Regions from separate parts of the Flavobacterium panacagri genome, predicted to be linked through region 2. Evidence: riboswitches for the same ligand, from Rfam matches in the RefSeq annotation. Region 2 holds a riboswitch; the other holds the start of a gene.
The links. A riboswitch is a leader RNA that binds a small molecule or an ion and turns the genes downstream of it on or off. The one in region 2 is predicted to bind S-adenosylmethionine.
Positions count from the first base shown of each region.

Region 1: linked by a shared signal. The riboswitch ahead of P2W65_RS24125 (TlpA disulfide reductase family protein) and the one ahead of P2W65_RS07830 (alpha/beta fold hydrolase) in region 2 are both predicted to bind S-adenosylmethionine.

Region 1 is NZ_CP119766.1:5,693,700-5,703,508, forward strand. Features, by position in the region: gene P2W65_RS24105 (cupin domain-containing protein) at 1-346, opposite strand, end outside; gene P2W65_RS24110 (NADP-dependent oxidoreductase) at 421-1,419, opposite strand; gene P2W65_RS24115 (winged helix-turn-helix transcriptional regulator) at 1,512-1,889, shown strand; gene P2W65_RS24120 (aminotransferase class V-fold PLP-dependent enzyme) at 2,127-3,599, opposite strand; gene P2W65_RS24125 (TlpA disulfide reductase family protein) at 3,781-4,770, opposite strand; SAM riboswitch class I at 5,022-5,122, opposite strand; gene P2W65_RS24130 (hypothetical protein) at 5,321-5,683, opposite strand; gene P2W65_RS24135 (TonB-dependent receptor plug domain-containing protein) at 6,119-7,981, opposite strand; gene P2W65_RS24140 (aminotransferase-like domain-containing protein) at 8,048-9,535, shown strand; gene P2W65_RS24145 (arylsulfatase) at 9,596-9,809, opposite strand, start outside.
Region 2 is NZ_CP119766.1:1,722,735-1,732,543, reverse strand. Features, by position in the region: gene P2W65_RS07865 (sulfite exporter TauE/SafE family protein) at 1-565, shown strand, start outside; gene P2W65_RS07860 (RrF2 family transcriptional regulator) at 645-1,055, opposite strand; gene P2W65_RS07855 (RDD family protein) at 1,182-1,685, opposite strand; gene P2W65_RS07850 (trans-sulfuration enzyme family protein) at 1,848-3,020, opposite strand; gene P2W65_RS07845 (OsmC family protein) at 3,164-3,589, opposite strand; gene P2W65_RS07840 (hypothetical protein) at 3,606-4,163, opposite strand; gene thrA (bifunctional aspartate kinase/homoserine dehydrogenase I) at 4,227-6,641, opposite strand; gene P2W65_RS07830 (alpha/beta fold hydrolase) at 6,643-7,626, opposite strand; SAM riboswitch class I at 7,706-7,813, opposite strand; gene P2W65_RS07825 (hypothetical protein) at 8,003-8,206, opposite strand; gene P2W65_RS07820 (homoserine dehydrogenase family protein) at 8,855-9,809, opposite strand, start outside.

The sequences.
Region 1 (9,809 bases), 2.0 Mb from region 2:
CGTCTACAATGAGATAAATTTCGCCTGCTAAAATCACGATATAATCTAAAGTATCCGTTTGATGCATTAATGGATGAGGCTGTCCTTCTGGTGCAACAATTCCTAAATCTTTATCGGGCGGAATTTGTACGTACCGAAAGTAACTTCCATTTTTTGGTGTATTCGGAAAAGCAGTGTTTTCGATTTCTTTTTCTTCAAATTGTGCAGGCGAACTGTCTGTTGACCAAATGTCTGAAATAATCAAACCGGGAAAATGCTCCGAAACATTGGTTACGATATGATCTTGTTCTATTATTGATTTTCCATTTCGTAAACCTGTTACGACTCTTCTCGGAATTGTTTTCATAATTTGTATTGATTTAATTTATTTATATCCTAACAGGTTTTAAAAATCTGTTAGGTATAATTCGCGTGTTTAATTTAAATTTCATTTATTTTCATTACTAATTTTCTTCCCTGCGTTTTGTTATCTCTTAAAATTGCATGAGCATCTACAACCGTAGAAACTTCCAAACTTCCCACTACTTTAATTGCCGGCGGTGTAATTATTTTATTCTGAAGCAGTAATCTTAATTGATTCAATCCATTTTTGTAATAATCGTATCTTTTTTCAAATCCGTACACATAATTGGATATATTTAAAATTGCCGCTCCTTTACTAAAAAGAATACCTCGGGATTCTGCTGTCGAAAAATTAGTTACATCGACATAAATTCCGTTGGTTTTTAAAAGTCCAGCACCAATCTCTGCTGTGTGGTTTCCCACCAAATCCACAACAAAATCGTAATTTTTATTTTCATTTAAAGAAAGTGCTCTTTCATAAATTTCTTCTTTTTTATAATTGATGATTTTTTGCGGTTGTACACCGAGATCAATTAAGGAAGCAATACTATTTTCATTTCCTGCAGTCACTACAATATTTTTATAGCCGTTTGCAATCAATAGTTTTACAAGCATATTCCCTACACCGCCCGCTGCACCTGTAATGAGTATCGAATCATACAAATTAGCATTCATCCGATTAAAAGACTGTAAAGCTGTTAAACCTGCTGACGGAATTGCCGCAGCTTCTTCAAAAGAAACATTCGAAGGTTTGTGTACCGCAATTTCTTCTGGAACACAAATATATGCTGCATAAGTTCCGTTAGATCCCATACTTCCTGAACCGCAGAAAACAGCGTCCCCTATTTTGAAATCTGTAACTGCTGAACCAATTTTGGATACGATTCCAGAAAATTCACGACCTAGAATTCGAGAACGCAGAAGTTTTCTTTCTGGCCCGTCTTCTGTCATTTGATAATCGATCGGATTAAAACCTGATGCCATTATTTTTACCTGAATCTGATTGACTTCGGGATTTGGAACTGCTATATTTTCAATAAGAAATTCACGATTTTCCTGTAATACAACTGCTTTCATTTTTATTGTTTTAGTATACAAAAGTATGGACGCTATGTTTTATTTTTGTTATAAGTAAACCCGAGGTAACCGGTTACCAAATAGAAACTAGTATGGCAAAAATTAATGATAATGGAACAATTCGTGAAGCTAACTGCTCCGAAGAACTGCGAGCGATGCGAGATAGTTTGGATGTTTTAGGTGGTAAATGGAAACTGATGATTTTGCGTTTTTTGACTAATAGAACGCATCAGGTTATTCATTTTAAAAAAATGCAGCGCGAAATTGATGGAATTTCAGCTAAAATGCTGAGCAAAGAACTAAAAGAACTCGAAACCAACTTACTCATCAGCAGAACCGAACAAGACACTAAACCAGCAACTGTTGCCTACGCCATTACAGAATATGGTAAATCTGTACTTCCAGTAACTGAAACGTTAGTAAACTGGGGACTTACACATAGAGAAAAAATTATTGAATCTCTGAAGTAAATCTTTTTTAAACACATAGAAACATAGTTTTTCTGTGCGTTTAAAGGCATTTCATTCATTTAAAATAAACATAAGTTGTTATGTTTAGAAATCCTTCGTAAACACGCAGCTATGTGTTAGAAACTAGTTTCTTTTGATTACCTTTTTTAATAACAAAAAATCTATGTTTCTATGTGTTTATTAAATTTTAATAAAAACCTAACAGGTTTTAAAACCTGTTAGGTTAAAAAAAACTAACTAATCTAACTTAAACCAATCTTTTACTTCATTTGTTATGGAATCTTTTATTTTAGGATTTTCAAATTCATTAGTGACAGAATTATATTCATAATCTTTCTGCCATTTTTTATAATTAGAAGCTACTTTCTCAATCGCATCACAGATATAAAAAAGCTCTTCATTCGTCGTAATAGGATGCAAGGATAAACGAACCCAACCCGGTTTATTTGTTTGGTTTCTCTCTAATAATTCATTCGTAATTTCTGCCGATTTCTTTTCATTGATATTGAACAGATAATGTGCATAAGTACTCGCGCAAGACCAGCCACCGCGAACCTGAATTCCGAAACGGTCATTCAACAATCTTACAATCAAATTGTAATGAATATCTTCAATCACAAAAGAAACACAGCCAATTCTTTCAGTCGTTAAGTCTCCTAAAATCGACAAACCTTTTATCTTTTGAAGTCTCGAAAAACAAAGATCCAACAGTTCTTTTTCTCTTTTTTTGATGTTAGAGACCCCCATCTGCTCTTTTAATTCTAAAGCCAATGCCGCTCTAATAACTTGCAGAAAACCTGGAGTTCCTCCGTCTTCGCGAACTTCAATCACATCGCTGTAACAATATTTCCCTAACGGATTAGTCCATTTTACATTTCCGCCGCCCGGATTATCTGGAAATTCAGATTGGTATAATTTTTCATTAAACACCAAAACTCCTGTAGTTCCGGGACCACCTAAGAATTTATGAGGCGAAAAGAAAATAGCATCTAATTGCTGTTCTGGATCTTTTGGATGCATATCGATTTTGACATAAGGTGCAGAAGCTGCAAAATCAACAAAACAAAGTCCGCCGTTTTGATGCATGATTTTCGCCAGTTCATGATAAGGTGTAATGATTCCTGTCACATTGGAGCAAGCTGTAAACGAACCTATTTTTAGACTTCTATCTGCATATTTTTTAATTTCTTCAGACAACACTTTTGGATCAACCAAATTGTTTTCGTCAGGTGGCAAAATTACCACTTCAGCATTGGTTTCATACCACGGAACTTGATTGGAATGATGTTCCATGTGTGTGATGAAAACTACAGGTCTATCTTTTTCATAAGCAGTTCTCAAACCCATAATACGCTGTAATTTTGATAACGCGGCGGTCATTCCAGTTCCAGTTGTTACCAAAACATCAGATGCATTGGCATTTACCGATTTTTTAATAATCTCTCTCGCATGTTGATACGCATAAGTGGAAGCTTTTCCGGTCTGACTGGAAAATGAATGTGTATTGGCAATCATTGGACCCATTTTGTTGAGCATAATATCCTCTATCGGAACATATAATCTTCCGCTGGCAACCCAGTCGGCATAAACTAGATTTTGTTCTCCATAAACCGATTCAAAAGTATGATCGATTCCTACTGTATTTTCTCTAAATTTAGAGAAGTAACACTCTAACTCAATTGGTTCTTTTGTTGTCTCAATAGCATTCATTTCCTTATCATTTTTAATTTAATAATATAATATTTTTTGCAAACTTTCTATCAATCTTGTCATTCTGACGAAGGAAGAATCTTCGTCCTCTATTCTACAAAGATTGGTTCTTCCCTTTGAGGAGCTACTTACGAAGATCCTTCGCCTTCGCTCAGGATGACAAGATTGTGTGGATCTATACTTAAATCTTTTTATCTAAAAGCGATTTCAACGTCGACTGTAATTCTTCTCCCTGAAGATTTTTAGCCACAATTACTCCGTTAGAATCGACCAAATAATTGCCTGGAATGGCTCTGATTCCGTATAATTTGGCTACTGCACTATTCCAGAAAAGCAAATCTGAAACATGCAACCAAGTCAAATTATCATCCTGAATTCCTTTGATCCAATTTTCTTTTTTTTTATCCAAAGAGATTCCAACAATGTTGAATCCTTTATCATGAAATTCTTTATAAGCCTTTACAATATTTGGATTTTCTCTTCGGCAAGGGCCGCACCATGAAGCCCAAAAATCGACCAAAGTGTAACCTTTTAAATTTTCATAAAAACGAATTGGCTTTCCATTGGGATCGTTGGCTGTAAAATCAGGTGCTTTTTTTCCAACTGCTAATCCGTCTAAAACAAGAGCTAAATCTTTTAATTCTTTAACATAAGTAGTAGATTGAAGACTTTTATCCAGCAAAACAATATTTTCTCTGATTTGTTCTGGCGACAATCTATAAGACCAGTTTCTGTACAACACATAAGCCGAAACTATTGATTTAGGATTCTCTGTAATGAATTTGCTGATCTCTACATCTTTCGATTTTTTATAAGTCTCAAATAAATCCTGAGAAACAGAACCTTCTACAACCGAACTACTGTAATATTTCTTCGGATTTAATTTTACTGTAATTGGTCCTTTTTCAAGAAAAACATACAGTGGACTACTTTCTGTGTTTACACTTAAACCATATAATTCGGGCGTTTTTACTTTAGTTTTAAAACTAAAACTGCCATCTTTTACTTTTACCGAATCAATTGTGGTAAACATTTTATTGTGGAATTTTTGCAGATAAACATATTGCGCCACAGTATCGACAACAGTTCCTTTTAATTGTAAATTACTTTCCTGCGCCTGAGTTTGAAGAGCTCCAAAAAACAGAGTGAAACCTAGAATTATTTTTTTCATTTTATTTTGATTTTTAGTTTAAGATTGGACAAAAGAATTCCTGAGACCTATTTTAAAATGGTCTTTAGAAAATGTTGTTTAAAAATTATTGAGAGAATTTTACTTGCTGCGCATTCGAAAAAAGGCAAGACTATTTTGTTCGAACATTACGTTCAAAAGTTCGTAACCAGCGTATAAAGTTGAATCTGTTTTCATTTTAAAAAATAAAAAGTTTTACAAAGATGATCTTATTCAGATTTTGAGGAAATCTTTTCTTATCTGTCCCGCAAAGCGGGAAGGATTTAGCACCTTATTCGGCAACAGGTTGCTAAGACGTCAATGGGCCTATTCCCTCAGTCTTTCTGGATAAGTATCATTCAGAACTTTTCTGTGATACAAATATATACATTAATTCTATCAAATTAGTAGTGTTTAATAATATTTTTTCAAAAAACTTTTAAAAATTATCTAAACACAATAAAAACAATACTTTAGAAACTAAATTTTTATAGCATAAAAAAACTCATTCCGTTTTTTGAAATGAGTTTTGAGCATGCCTTGGCAATAAATATTATTTGTTTTTTCTTTTTTTTGCACTTTCTGTCTGCAGTTTTATACTGTCTTTCTGTATTCCTTTTGAAGGCGTATAAGTAGAACCATCAGTCACACTTTCTCCTGGTCCTGTTCCTGTGCCAGTTGTACTTTCAACTCCTTCTTTCTTCATATCCGTAATTTGAATACTCTTTGCCGCTGGTGATGTACCGCCCGAACTAGTACCAGAAACTTCTGTTGTATCTTTTGTTGTTTGCACCGTATCAACAGGGACAGAATTTGTATCTATTTTATCACTATAACCATCATTTTTTTTACAAGAAGAAAATAATCCGACCATAATTACCAAAAACAAGGCTTTCCATTTCAATAAAGCTTTCATAATAAATGTTTTAAATATTTATAAATGCTAAGTAACTACTTATAAAACGGCTTATTTTACAGTATTTCTGATAAATTTTATATAACAGCAATTGATTTATTTTTCACTTCGATCCTCATTCCATAGGAATGTTTCATCGGTAAAAAAATAAAGACCTCCCAAATTAACGTTCCGTAGGAACGTCTCATGCGTTAGATTATTAAAAAATGCTGTCTAAATGAAACGTTCCTACGGAACGTAATTACGGACGGCAATATAATTTTTCTACCGATGAAATGTTCCTATGGAACAATGAAAATTATAACTAAAATAGGTAATGCTAGACCAATAAAACTTTATACCGATGAAATGTTCCTACAAGACATTGAAATTTATAACGCAAATAGGGGCTGTCTTAAAACTAAAATACAGCCCTATTCTAACTAATAAAGTAATTTAAAATGTAACTAATTTCACTCCTAAAGTAAACCATCTCGAAGGCAGAGGCACTGCTCCTACTTCATAATAAGTCGCATTGAATATATTCTGTGCATCTAAAAAGATGGTGAATTTATTGACTGACTGACTTACTCTAAAATCATTTATCCAATAAGATGGCCCAGTGATTCTTTCGTTAAAGCGAGTTGCAAACAAAACAGAGAAATTCTTAAACTGATAATCTATTGTATTAGTGATTTGATGTTTTAAAGATGAAATAAGATATTTTGAGTAGATTTCTGTACGGGAACTTTTAAACTCAGAATCCAAATAAGTGTAGGCTAAAAGAATGTTCAATCTAGAATCTTTAGAAAAATCAAATCGGTAAGTCCCACGTAAATTGATTCCGTTTGTGTTTAAATCTCCTGTGTTCTGACTTTGCCATGGCTGTGTCGTTAGATTACGCATCCAGTCGATGTAATTATCAATTTTTCTGTAGAAATAATTCGCATTCAAACTCAATGCTTTTTTGTTGTATTTGAAACCAATTTCACTTTGAAAAGCATTTTCTGAATCTAAATCAGTATTTCCAATATTTCCTGTTTGTTTCAAATATAAATCTGTAAATGATGGAATTCTTTGGCTTGTTCCTACATTACCAATAATTTTAAAGGCATCTGTAATCGCATAACTAGCATCGATTCCCGGATAAATCTGCCATTTGTAATCTGAATTGTAATTTAAATAGGTTCCGATATTTACATCGAATTTCTCCGTAAAACTCGTTCTGTATTCGGCATATACACCTACATTTTCGCGATCGTGATCTCCAATATTAGAAGAATGAATGTTTTCATTTCTAAATTCTGCTCCAAAACCAATTTCTCCTTTAGATAATTTCACTGTAGAGTTTAATTCACCCGCAATCGAATTGGTATAATGCTGGCTTCTTCCAACAGCTAAATTTGAGTTTCCTAAATAACGATAATCATCATAGTTATAACGATAGGTTACTCTTGGCATAATTTTCCAGTTTTCTGTAATAGCATGTTTCGACTGAATGTTGGCAAAAGTAGTCTGTACAATTTCAGTAGAATTGATATCGCCTGGCGCAGCGTAGAATCCGTTGGCACCAAAACCATTATTGATGTAACCCGCAGATCCTAAAATTTCATTAGAATCATTGATCTGCACATTTCCCTGATAGAAAATTTTATTGTTTTCGAATGCCGTATTGTAACGGTAACCATTGCTTTTATCGTGAGAAGCAAAAATTAAATGCTGTTGTTTTTCTTTACCTAAAACAGCTCCTGCCTGAACTCCTGTTCCGTAAAAAGTATCTCCCGTATCTCGAGTATCTTTTTCAAAATTTGAACCTGCATAAGTGCTTACTAAAAATCCAGAATCCGTTGGTTTTTTAGTGATAATATTAATCGCTCCGGTTAAACTGTTGATTCCGTAAATTCTTGCGGCCGGTCCACGAACTACCTCAATTCTTTCGATAACTTCGACCGGAAGAGACAAATTCAGCATATTGTGAGCCGTTTGAGAGTCAATTACTTTAGCTCCGTTTAATAAAACAACGGTCTGTTCAAAACTGCCGCCGTCAACACTAATGTCTGCCTGAGTTCCAAATGGCCCTCTTTGTCTGATATCAACTCCATTGGCATATTGTAATACTTCCTGAAGTGTTCTTCCCGGAAGTTTCTTTATAGTTTCACTGCTAATCACATAAACATTTCTGTTTTGCTTAGAAATAGGTGTATTAAAACGGTTTTCATTAATGATTACCTCGTTCATTTCATTGATGGAATCCTTTTTGGTCTGTGCATAAATGTTAGAACAAATTACTGCCAAAGCAGCAAAGTAGATTTTTTTCATTTGGTTAATTTTTTTTGGCAAAAGTAGTATCTTGCCGTACTAATCAAGTATGCCAGTTTTATAATTATGAGTAGTCCGGTTGAAATTCCTTTTAAAAGCTTTATTCAGCTTAAGCCTGAAGAAAATACAGCTCTCTATCTTCAGATTGTTTTTGAGTTTATAAAAGCAATTCAGACTGGTTTTCTTCCTGAAGGAACAAAACTTCCCGGAACGCGTATTCTCTGCAAAGTTCTAGCAGTAAACCGAAATACATTGATTAAAGCTTTTCAAGATTTAGAATCGCAGGGATGGATTGAAACGCTTCCCAATAAAGGAACTTTTATCTTATCGCAGCAAAAAAACAAAGCTGAATTTACAACTTTAAAAGAACAAAATCAATCACAATTTGATATAGGATTTCCTTTTCAGCGTTCTACTATTCTGGAAAATCCGATAGAAATCAGTAATCTTCCCTATCAATTTAATGATGGAATGACCGATTTAAGATTGGTGCAAACTGATGTTTTGGCGCGATTATATGTTTCAAAATTAAAAAGACATAAAACCACCAAAACCTACGAACAAATACAGCTTCGATCACACTCTAATTTTAAAACACAGTTTTCGAATTATCTGAATCTTACCAGAGGAATTCGCATTTCGACTTCTAATCTTTTGACGACAAGCAGTCACGAAATTGGGTTATATCTCGTTACAAAAGTGCTCATCAATCCGGGAGACAAAGTGGTTGTGGCTTCTCCAGGTTATTATATGTCCAATATGACATTAACCAATACGGGAGCACAGATTATTTCGATTCCCGTAAATGAAGACGGAATCGATACCAAACGGTTGAAAGAAATCTGCGAAACATCTCAGATTCGAATGCTTTATCTAACTTCCAATTATCATTATCCAACCACAATTTTGCTTAGCGCTAAAAAGAGAATTGAAGTTTTGGAATTAGCCAACCAATACGGATTTGTTATTCTGGAAGATGATTATGATTTTGATTTCCACTATGATAATAATCCTGTTCTGCCTTTAGCTGCCTTTGATTCTAACCAACGTGTCGTTTACATTGGTTCTTTTGGCAAATCACTGCCATCTGGATTTAGTTACGGATTTGTCGCCGCTCCGGCTGAGTTTATCAAAGAACTCGAAAAACATCAAAACATTCTAGAACCTAGTATTGATGTCATGAAAGAACAGGTTTTAACGGAATGGATTTCTGAAGGTGAAGCACATCGGCTTTCGAAAAAAAATAAAAAAATCTACAAAGAGCGAAGAGATTGTTTCGTTTCATTGCTGAACGAAAATTTAAAAGGTAAAATTAAATTTAAAGTTCCACCGAGAGGATTAGCGATTTGGGTGGAATGGCTGGATGATTTTAATTTGATTAAATTTCAAAAGGAATGTGCTGCAAATAAGCTGTTTTTGCCCAAAACCATTTTATATCAGACAAAAGATTTAACAGCTACTCGTTTAGGATTTGGTCATTTAGAAAAAGAAGAAATGGAAAAAGCAATTTCTATTTTAAGTAAAAGCCTCCAAACTATCCTTTCGACAGATTAAAAAAAGCATCAAAATCCCCTGTCAGAAGGACTTTGATACTTTTGGTTAAATAATTATATTTTATTTCGTTTTTCCAGATTTTCCAGACTTTGATTCTTTAGAATCGGCAAGATTATAAGTTACTTTTTCGATTTTACCTGTAAATTCAAATGGAAGTTTATAGTTAAAATCAACAGGAGAACCAACATCCATTCCGACATCTAAGCCTTCATTTAATGAAATCTGGATCGGAATTGTTCTATCCAAATGTTCTTCTGCCACTTTTTTTCCGTTG
Region 2 (9,809 bases):
AGGCTGGCTGACTCTTGGAAGCGTTCCTGCTTCTTTAATAACATTATGGATTTTAAACAGTATTAAAACTGATATTGAAACCATTAACCATGTTATTAAATATAGCTTAGGCTGGGCTTTACTATTTACTTCTGTTGCTATTATATTCAAAAATAAGATTTTGAAGTTCTCTCAAAAACATGCAGGAGATAAATTTCACAGTGAAAGCACGACTCAAAACGCACTAACTATAGGAATTGGAATTTTATTAGGGGCAACCGTAACACTTACTTCCATTGGAGCTGGAGCTTTAGGAACTGTTACTCTATTTTTCCTTTACCCGTTATTACCAACACCTAGATTAGTAGGAACTGAAATTGCGCATGCTGTTCCTTTGACATTGGTTGCCGGAATCGGACATGCTTCTATGGGAAATTTAGATATTGGTTTATTAGGACAATTACTAATGGGTTCTCTTCCCGGAATCTACATGGGAAGCATGCTAAGCGGAAAAGTACCGGATCAATTCCTTAGAAACGCTATAGCCGTAATGCTTTTTATGGCTGGATACAAATTGATTTTTTAGACTAAAATTACTTTAAAACATAAAAAAAAGACCATTTCATTAAAACAGAAATGGTCTTTTGTATTTTAAAAATATCATCTTAAAAAGCGATATCTGCTAAAGAATTACTTTCTAATATTTTAAGTGTATTATCTCTAACTTCTGTCATTAAACGACGTGCTGCACAGGTAGCTTCATCATCACAATCATCACATCTTTCGTAGAAATTATGACTGGCACATGGAAGCAAAGCAATTGGGCCTTCTAAAATACGATAGACTTTTGCCATACTGATATCTTTTGGATCTTTTATTAAATAATAACCACCGCCTTTTCCTTTTTTAGCACCAAGAAATCCAGAGTTTCTTAACAGCAATAAAATACTTTCTAAAAATTTTATCGAAATGTGTTCGCTTTTCGCAATTTCGGCAATCTGTACTGGTTCATTATTTTCGCGTCTTGCTAAATAAGTCAAAGCTTTGATTCCGTATTTTGTCTTTTTTGAAAGCATCTTTATGTTTTAGATCGCAGTTTTTCAATAGTTAATTGATTACCGCAAATTATTAAACAACAAAAATATGCTTTTTGTTTGAACTATCACAAAAGAATAAAGTTAAATTCTACTAATTCTATCAAATTACTTCTTTAAATTTCCTATCGCGTCTAAATTATAAAAGATTTCCATGTCTTTTTCCAAGTCATTTTTCTCGACAACATAAGTTTTTGATAAGTAATCATGCCAAAACCTTCCCGATTTTCCTAAAAAAGAAAACACATCAAAAGGAATTAAACGACATACAGTTCTCAGACAAACCATTTCAAAATTAGGTTTTATTCCATTTTCATTCACCACGATACTTCCAGTAATAATTTTTCCTATAGTTCTGGAAAAAAGAGATTCAAATATCAAATAGTAGATTATCGCAAAAGAAAGGTAAGTTCCTATTACTCCAAGGCTGATCATAATTTCTACCCAAGCACCATAAGTATTCCATTGAAAAACATTCCCAATAATTACAACAAAAAATGAAAAAACAAATATGAAAACTGAAATAAAAACAAAATCAATAATGCCGTTAAAAAAACGATCACGATCAGACGTTAATAACTTCTTGTGTAGAACATAAGTAGAATCGCTCAAGTGTATTTAGTTTTTTTTAATTATTATCTATAAACTTCACTATTGACAAAAATAGCTTTTTTACATAAAAAGCAATCATAAAAAAAGACGATTCCTAATAGCAAACCTTACTATTAAAAATCGTCTTTATATATAAGAAATTGAAAATCTAAAGTCTAAAATTTAAGAAAGTGCTTGTTTTAAATCTGCAATTACATCTTCAACAGTTTCTAAACCAACAGAAACACGAACCAAACCTTGTGTGATTCCAACTGCTAATTGATCTTCCTCAGACAATTTACTGTGTGTTGTAGAAGCCGGATGTGTTACGATTGTTCTTGTATCTCCAATATTTGCCGATAATGAACAAAGCTGAATTGCATTCAGGAATTTTCTTCCTGCTTCGATTCCTCCTTTAATTTCAAATGCAATAATGTTTCCACCTGCTTTCATCTGTTTTTTAGCAATTTCGTACTGCGGATGCGATTTCAGGAATGGATATTTTACACTGTTTACATTTGGATGGCTTTCTAAAAATTCAGCCACTTTTAAAGCGTTTTCGCAGTGTCTGTCTACACGAACTGCCAAAGTCTCTAAACTTTTTGACAAAACCCAAGCATTAAATGGCGATAAAGCCGGCCCTGCATTTCTTGAAAACAAATAAATCTGTCTGATTAACTCTGCATCTCCAACAGTTACTCCACCTAAAACACGTCCTTGTCCGTCGATTAATTTTGTTGCTGAATGAATTACCAAATGTGCTCCAAATTTAATTGGCTGTTGTAAATATGGTGTTGCAAAACAGTTGTCGATAATTAAAATCAAGTTGTGTTTTTTAGCAATATTCCCTAACAATTCTAAATCAATTACATCTACCCCAGGATTTGTTGGGGATTCGGCGTATAATATTTTGGTGTTTGGTTTGATAAAACTCTCGATTGTTTCTGGCTTATTAATTTCGAAATACGAAGTTTCGATATTCCATTTCGGGAAATAAGTCATAAACAAAGCATGAGTAGAACCAAAAACACTGCTTGCAGAAACAATATGATCTCCGGAGTTTAATAACGCCGCAAAAGTAGAATATACTGCCGCCATTCCTGTTGCAAAAGCATAACCAGAATCTGCTCCTTCCATTTTGCAGATCTTGTCTACAAACTCTGAAGTATTTGGATTACTGAAACGACTGTAAATATTTCTTTCTTTTTCTTCTGTAAATGAAGCGCGCATATCTTCCGCATCTTCAAATACAAAACTTGACGATAGGTATAATGGCACCGAATGCTCTAAATACTGTGATCTTTCTAATTGTGTTCTAATGGCTTGTGTTTCAAAACCAAATTCTTCTGTATTCATTGTGTATTGTTTTTTGTTTTTTTTGTTTCAAGTTTCAGGTTTCAGGTTTCAAGTTTTAAAAACTGAAATCTAAACTAAAACAAGTCAATTATTTATGCGCAATCTGAGCATTTTCTAATTATCTAATTGACAAATTATCTAATTTATAAAGCCTCGTTGTTCAAGACAACTTTGTAGCTTATTGTTGCTGTTGGTTCCACTGTTTTGGCAACTGAACAGTATTTCTCAAAAGAAAGCTGTGCTGCTTTTTTTGCTTTTTCCGGATTGATTTCTCCTTCTAAATAAAAAACCACATCGATTTCTTTAAAAGGTTTTGCTTCTTCGATCTGAACACGTGTTCCTTCAACCTCAGCGTTAAAAGAAGTGATTTCCTGACGCTGTTTTTTTAAGATTGAAATCATATCAATAGCACTGCAACCTGCAACTCCCATTAATACTAATTCCATTGGACTTGCTCCTAAATCGCTTCCGCCAAATTCGGCTCTGCTGTCAACATCAACTACGTGTCCGCGTTCATTTTTTACTTTGAAATGAAAGGCGTCATTTACTCTGTTTAAAGTTACTTTCATGGTATTTATTCCTAAGTTATTTGTCTTTTTTATCTAATTTATTCCAATATTCTAAAATCTGTTTTTTAGATTCTTCGTCTAGCGATTTAAAATTATCAGAGAATTTGTCTGTTCCAAAATTATCTGAGACACTTGACTCTATAGTGTATAACTTATCTTTTTGAGAAAATACAAGATGAACCGACTGTTGTTTAAAATCAGCATCATATAATCCATAAATAAAAAGAGCATCTACACTTTTATCTTTATTATAATCTCCAAAGGCCTTTCGGCTTCCCCAAGATGAAATAATTCCGTTGTGATTTACCTCCAAGATCGATTTTAAAACCCATTTATCATTTACTTTCGTAAATCTTTGGAAATACATTTTATCAGGAATAGTATTTTTTTCAATCTTAGAAAAAATAAAAACATTATCCTCGCTTCCAGGAGAACTTACCTCATCAACCTGAATTATTCTTACTCCTTTGTACGGGAAAACATCCTGAGTATAGCTGTCTTTGTTCCTAATAACATTAGAAACCTGAGCTACGATACTATTTGAAATCAACAATAAAACAAAAATCTTTTTCATATTTACATTATTAAAACTAAATAACGAATTTAAGATTTTTCTTTCTTTTGTTTCTTGTTTAATTTACCCTTTATCAGACAATCTCAAAATATCGCCAAAAACTCCTCTTGCCGTTACCGCAGAACCTGCACCAGCTCCCTGAATAACGATTGGACGATCTCCGTAAGATTCTGTGTAAATTTCGAAGAAAGAATCAGAACCTTTTAATCCGCCTAATGCCGTATCTTTTGGTACTGAAACTAATTTTACTTCTAGATTTCCTTTATCATTCTGTAAATCTCCAGACAATTCACCAATATATCTTAACACGTGATTTGGCTGTTGTTCTGCTTTTATTTTAGCATAAATCGGATCGAATTCTTTTAATTTCGTCAAGAAATCGGCAGCGCTTCCTTCACGTAAGTGCTCTGGAATTAAATTCTGAATTGAGATTTCTTCAAACTCATTTTGTAAATCTAATTCTCTTGCCAAAATCAATAATTTTCTTCCCACATCATTTCCACATAAATCTTCACGCGGATCTGGTTCCGTATATCCGTTATCAATTGCTTCCTGCAAGATTTCGCTAAAAGGCGCCTCTTTTGCAGAGAAATTATTGAATAAATAACTTAATGTCCCAGAGAAAACTCCTTTTATTTTTGTAATATTTTCTCCTGAAAGGTGCAATAATTTGATTGTATCAATTAATGGTAATCCTGCACCAACATTGGTTTCATACAAATAATTCTTTTGATTTTCAGCCAAAGCTTTTCTCAATTCTTTATAGAAACCATAGCTTAATGTATTGGCCACTTTATTAGAAGAAATCAAATCGAAACTGCTTTCTACTAACGGAATATAATTCTCAACAAAAGTCGCACTTGCTGTATTATCAATCGCAATTAAGTTTTCTAAATGATGCTCATTCGCGTAAGCAATAATATCTTTTATTGTATAAGCTTCACCTTTGGTTTCAATTTCACTTTTCCAATTGTTGGTAACACCATATTTGTTTAAAAGCAGTTTTTTAGAATTTGCTATAGCAAAAACATTAAGCTTAACATCTTTACGTTTTTCAATCGCAGCAGCCGATTCTAAGATTTGATTAATTAAAGTTCCTCCCACTAATCCGTGACCGAAAATGGCAATGTTGATTTTCTTTGAAACTCCAAAAATCTCTCCGTGAATTACGTTTAAAGCTTTGTTTAGTTCTTCTTTTTTAACAACCAAACTCACGTTTTTACCCGTCACAGTGTTGTTAAATAAAATCGGAACAATTTTGTTTTTAATTAAAGCAGTATATGGTTTATGGAAAGTACTCAAATCCTGTCCAATAATCGAGATTACAGATACATTGTCTGTTACCGTAATCTGGTTTACGTCTTTAGAATAAAAGTCATTTTCAAACTCTTTTTCTAACTCTACCACCGCAGTCGTTGCTTTATCAGTTGCAACCACAAGTCCAATTCCTCTTTCTGAAGAACCTTGTGAAATGATACTTACACTGATATTATGATCGCCCATTACTTTAAAAATTCGGGCATCGACTCCAGCTTTTCCAAGTAATCCGCGTCCTTCAAGATTTACAAGAGATACATTTTCTAAAACAGAAAGTGTTTTAATTCCTTCTTTTGCAGTATCTGAAGTAATTAATGTTCCACGGTTTTCGTGGTTAAAAGTATTTAAAATACGAAGTGGAATATTCTTTTCTAACAAAGGAATAATCGTTTTAGCATGTAAAATTGTTGCTCCAAAATTAGCCAGCTCGTTTGCTTCGTTGAATGATAGATATTCAATTTTCTTAGCATCGGCTACTAAATCCGGGTTTGCCGTATAGATTCCGTCTACATGCGTGAAGTTTTGTAATTCTTCAGCATTTAAATAATTTGCGATTAACGAAGCGGTATAGTTACTGCCATTTCTACCTAGAGTAGTTGTGTCGTTGTTGTTGTTGGAACCAATGAAGCCTGTAACTATATTAACCGTTTCGCCGTTATGTTCTTTAAAATAATTGACTACGTTTTTCTTTGAAAGTTGTTCTAATGGCTGTGCATCACCAAATTTAGAATCTGTTTTCAGCAGTTCTCTAGAATCTACAAAATTGGCAGGAATTCCTTTTTCTAATAAAATAGCTGTCAATAATTTAGCCGAAAGCAATTCGCCTTTAGACAAAATCTGATCTTTAATTTTTTTGCTGTAATCGCCAATTAAGCTTACACCTTCAAAAAGTTTATCTAAGACATTAAATTCTTCAGACAAATCGACTTGCGGATAATCTGATATTTGATATTTTTTGAAGTTTTCTAATAATTCTTTGTAACTGCCGTTTTTAGCCGCAATGCTTAAGATAAATTCTAATTCGTCCGTAGCATTTCCACGTGCAGAAACTACAACAGCAATTTTTTCACCTTGATTTACTTTATCAGAAATGATAGAAACAACTTTATTAAGTCCTTCTCCGTTTGCTAACGATTTACCTCCAAATTTTAATACTTTCATTTTATTTCTTTATTGTTTCTGCCTTAAAAATGTCGGCAAGTAAATGATCTAATTGTTTGTACTCGATTAAAAAAGCGTCATGTCCGTGAACCGAAACAATTTCGCTGTAGAAAACATTGTCTTTAAATTTCTTTAATTCTTCGTAGGTTTCGACATTTTCTTTGGCCGTAAAAAATAAGTCGGAATTGATTCCTACAATATGAATCGAAGCTTTTGTTTGAGACAATAAGTTTTCAAAACTTTCACTATTTCTAGTAATATCAATTGTTTTAAGCAACTGATTCATTAATTTATAAGAAGACAACTGAAATCTTTGCTGTAATTTTTTTCCGTGATGCGCCAGCCAGCTTTCGATATTAAAAATCAAAAGATCTTGGTTAATTGTACGCTGAAATTTTTCTTTAAATGATTCCGGCGAACGATAACAAAGCATGGCATGAATTCTCGCATCTTCGATTGGTTTTGAAGAATTGTTCAGAATCTGCTCCTGAAGAAAACAATTGGCTATAAGCCAGTCTGTCGATTTCCAGTCACTCGCTATTGGAATAAGATTTTCTGTAATACTAGGTTCTAAAGCTAAGATTTCCCAAGCAATTCCACCTCCAACTGAACCGCCAATCACTGCAAAAAGCTTTTCGATATTTAAAGTTTTAATTCCTTTAATAAAGATTCTTGCAATATCTCTGGCTGTGAAATCAAGATAATTTTCGATTAAAAAAGAATTCGTACCGTTTCCTGGAACATCAAAAGCCAGAATAGTATAAACAGTAGTATCAATGGTTTTGCCTTCGCCAATTAAGTCATTCCACCAGCCGTTTTCGCCCGTAACTTGCGAATTTCCTGTTAAGGCGTGATTAACCAAAACGATTGGCGCACTGTGCAGGGGCTGACCTGCCAATGTAAAATGTAACGGTAAAGCATGATAAGATGCACCACTTTCTGTGATGAATTCCTGAATTATAATAGGGTTTGGTATATTTTCCAATTTCAAATCTGTTGTATTATCTGATTTGTATATGGAAATATTAGAAAGAAAAAACTAGAGTAAACTAGAAAAAATCTTGTTGTTATCTTTCCACGTTGGGCGTGGTAGAATGTAGCACCTTCTTCGTTTTACCGAAGGGTTGCTAAGGCTTCATCGGGTCTAATCCCTCGTCCTTTCTTTATAACATTTCAATACGTGTTTGAACTTAACGGTGCAAATTAACTACTATTTTCTTAAACAAACAAATTTTATCTAAAAGTGTTTGTTAAATTTCTGAGACTTACTTTAGCAAAAACTATTATACGCAAAAATTTACCGAACATAAATGCCCAGTAAAATTAAGCAGGTTTTAACCTAGTTTATGTCACTTATCTGTTTAGATGAAAAGCGTTTCATTTTCTTTTGAATACATCAAAAACAATAAAGAGTTGGGTGCTTTTTTTTCAGCATTTTTATCCGTTTCGTTCATTCCGAATCTTGGATGTGCCAATTCATTTGTTGGCGGTGGCGGATTGTTTTTTCTTGTCCTTCTGTTTTTCAAATTTGAAATTTTTTCTGCTAAGTAGTTCAATGTGCTCATGATATTAAGTTTTTAAGTTAAGTTGCGTTTTATAATCTTTATTTCTCTTTTATATTTGTGTTAAGCCCCTTTCGGGAATAAAAAAACCCTTTTGGATTTTTAGATACCAAAAGGGTTTAAGTTTTTTAAACTCATTTATACTTTTAGTATCAACAGACCGATGCGCGTACGCAAATAAGCGCGACAGCAAACATCTTGTTCACCTGTAAGGATTTATTCATCTGTGATTTATATTGTATATTTAAATTCTGCATTTTTTTATAATTAAAAAGCCTCCCAATGTTCTTTGGGAGGCTTTTACTAATATATTGTGTTTCTTACAATTTTAAGCAATAGGCGACCCAGCCTCGGTAATAACCGAAATGGCACAAAACATTTTGTTGACTTTTAAGTTCATTTGATTTCTAGTAGTTTTTGGGTACAACAAATATGCAACTATTTTTTCTATTACACAAATGAAATTCAGGAATTTAATTACAAAATTCGTTAAAAAAGTTATTTTTAACGTTAAAAAACATCTTACAAAAACAAAACAAAGATTATTCTTACTAAACAAATCGAAAAAAGATCATTTTTCAGCTCTAAACTCCATTGACAAATCAATTTATCAAAGAACATCAGTTATATTTTTAGTTTTTTTGAGAAAATCTAAGACCAAACAGCCTCTTTATTTCTAATTCTTTCTGCAACTTTTAGAATATCGGTTATGATTCCCCTCGAAATTGCTTGTTTACATGGTGGCGCACTTTGAATTACAATCGGAACAGCAGCGTAAGATTGCGTATAAATTTCAAAAATGGTATCAGAACCCTTTAATTGTCCAATTGCAGAACTAGCAGGTTCAGAAATCAATTTGACTTCCAGTTGATTCTTCTCCAAATCAAATTCGCCCACATATCGCAATACGCTATTGTCTGCCTGTGTGATTTTTGCAATTTTAAAGGATTTATCTATCGCGTCTTTATTCAGGACACCATTTTTCCCCAAATGCTCTTCTGTGATAAAGGGTTTTATTTGAATGTCTGAAAACTCGAAATCTTTTCCAATTTCTCTCGCCAGTATCAGAAGTTTTCTTGCCGTGTCATTTCCAGATAAATCTTCTTTAAATGTTGATTTCATCAACCCTAAAAGACTTGCATCTTTTAAAACCGAAGAAAACGAAACGTCTTCTACTGAAAATCTATTGAAAACATAACTCAAATTATCCGAGAAAACACCACGAATCTTCGTGATTTTCTCGCCAGAATAATATAAATCTCTCAAAGTCTGCAAAACTGGAATTCCGGTATCAACTGAGGTTTCATACAAAAACTCTTTATCATACTTTTTAAGATTGGCTCTTAACTCTTTGTACAAATCTATCGGAAGCGTATTGGCTTTTTTATTAACAGCAACGATATTAAATCCGTTTTTAATCAAGGTATTGTAGTGTTTTACCAATTCATCACTTGCCGTTGCATCTACCGCGATCAAGTTTTCGAATTCATTTTCTTTGGCAAATTCAACAATATCTTCCACTTTAAAAGGAACTGCCAATTGTAAAAAGTTGGTTTCCCAAGCATACCCTACGCCTTCTTTCTCAAAAAAAGCGACTGTCGAATTG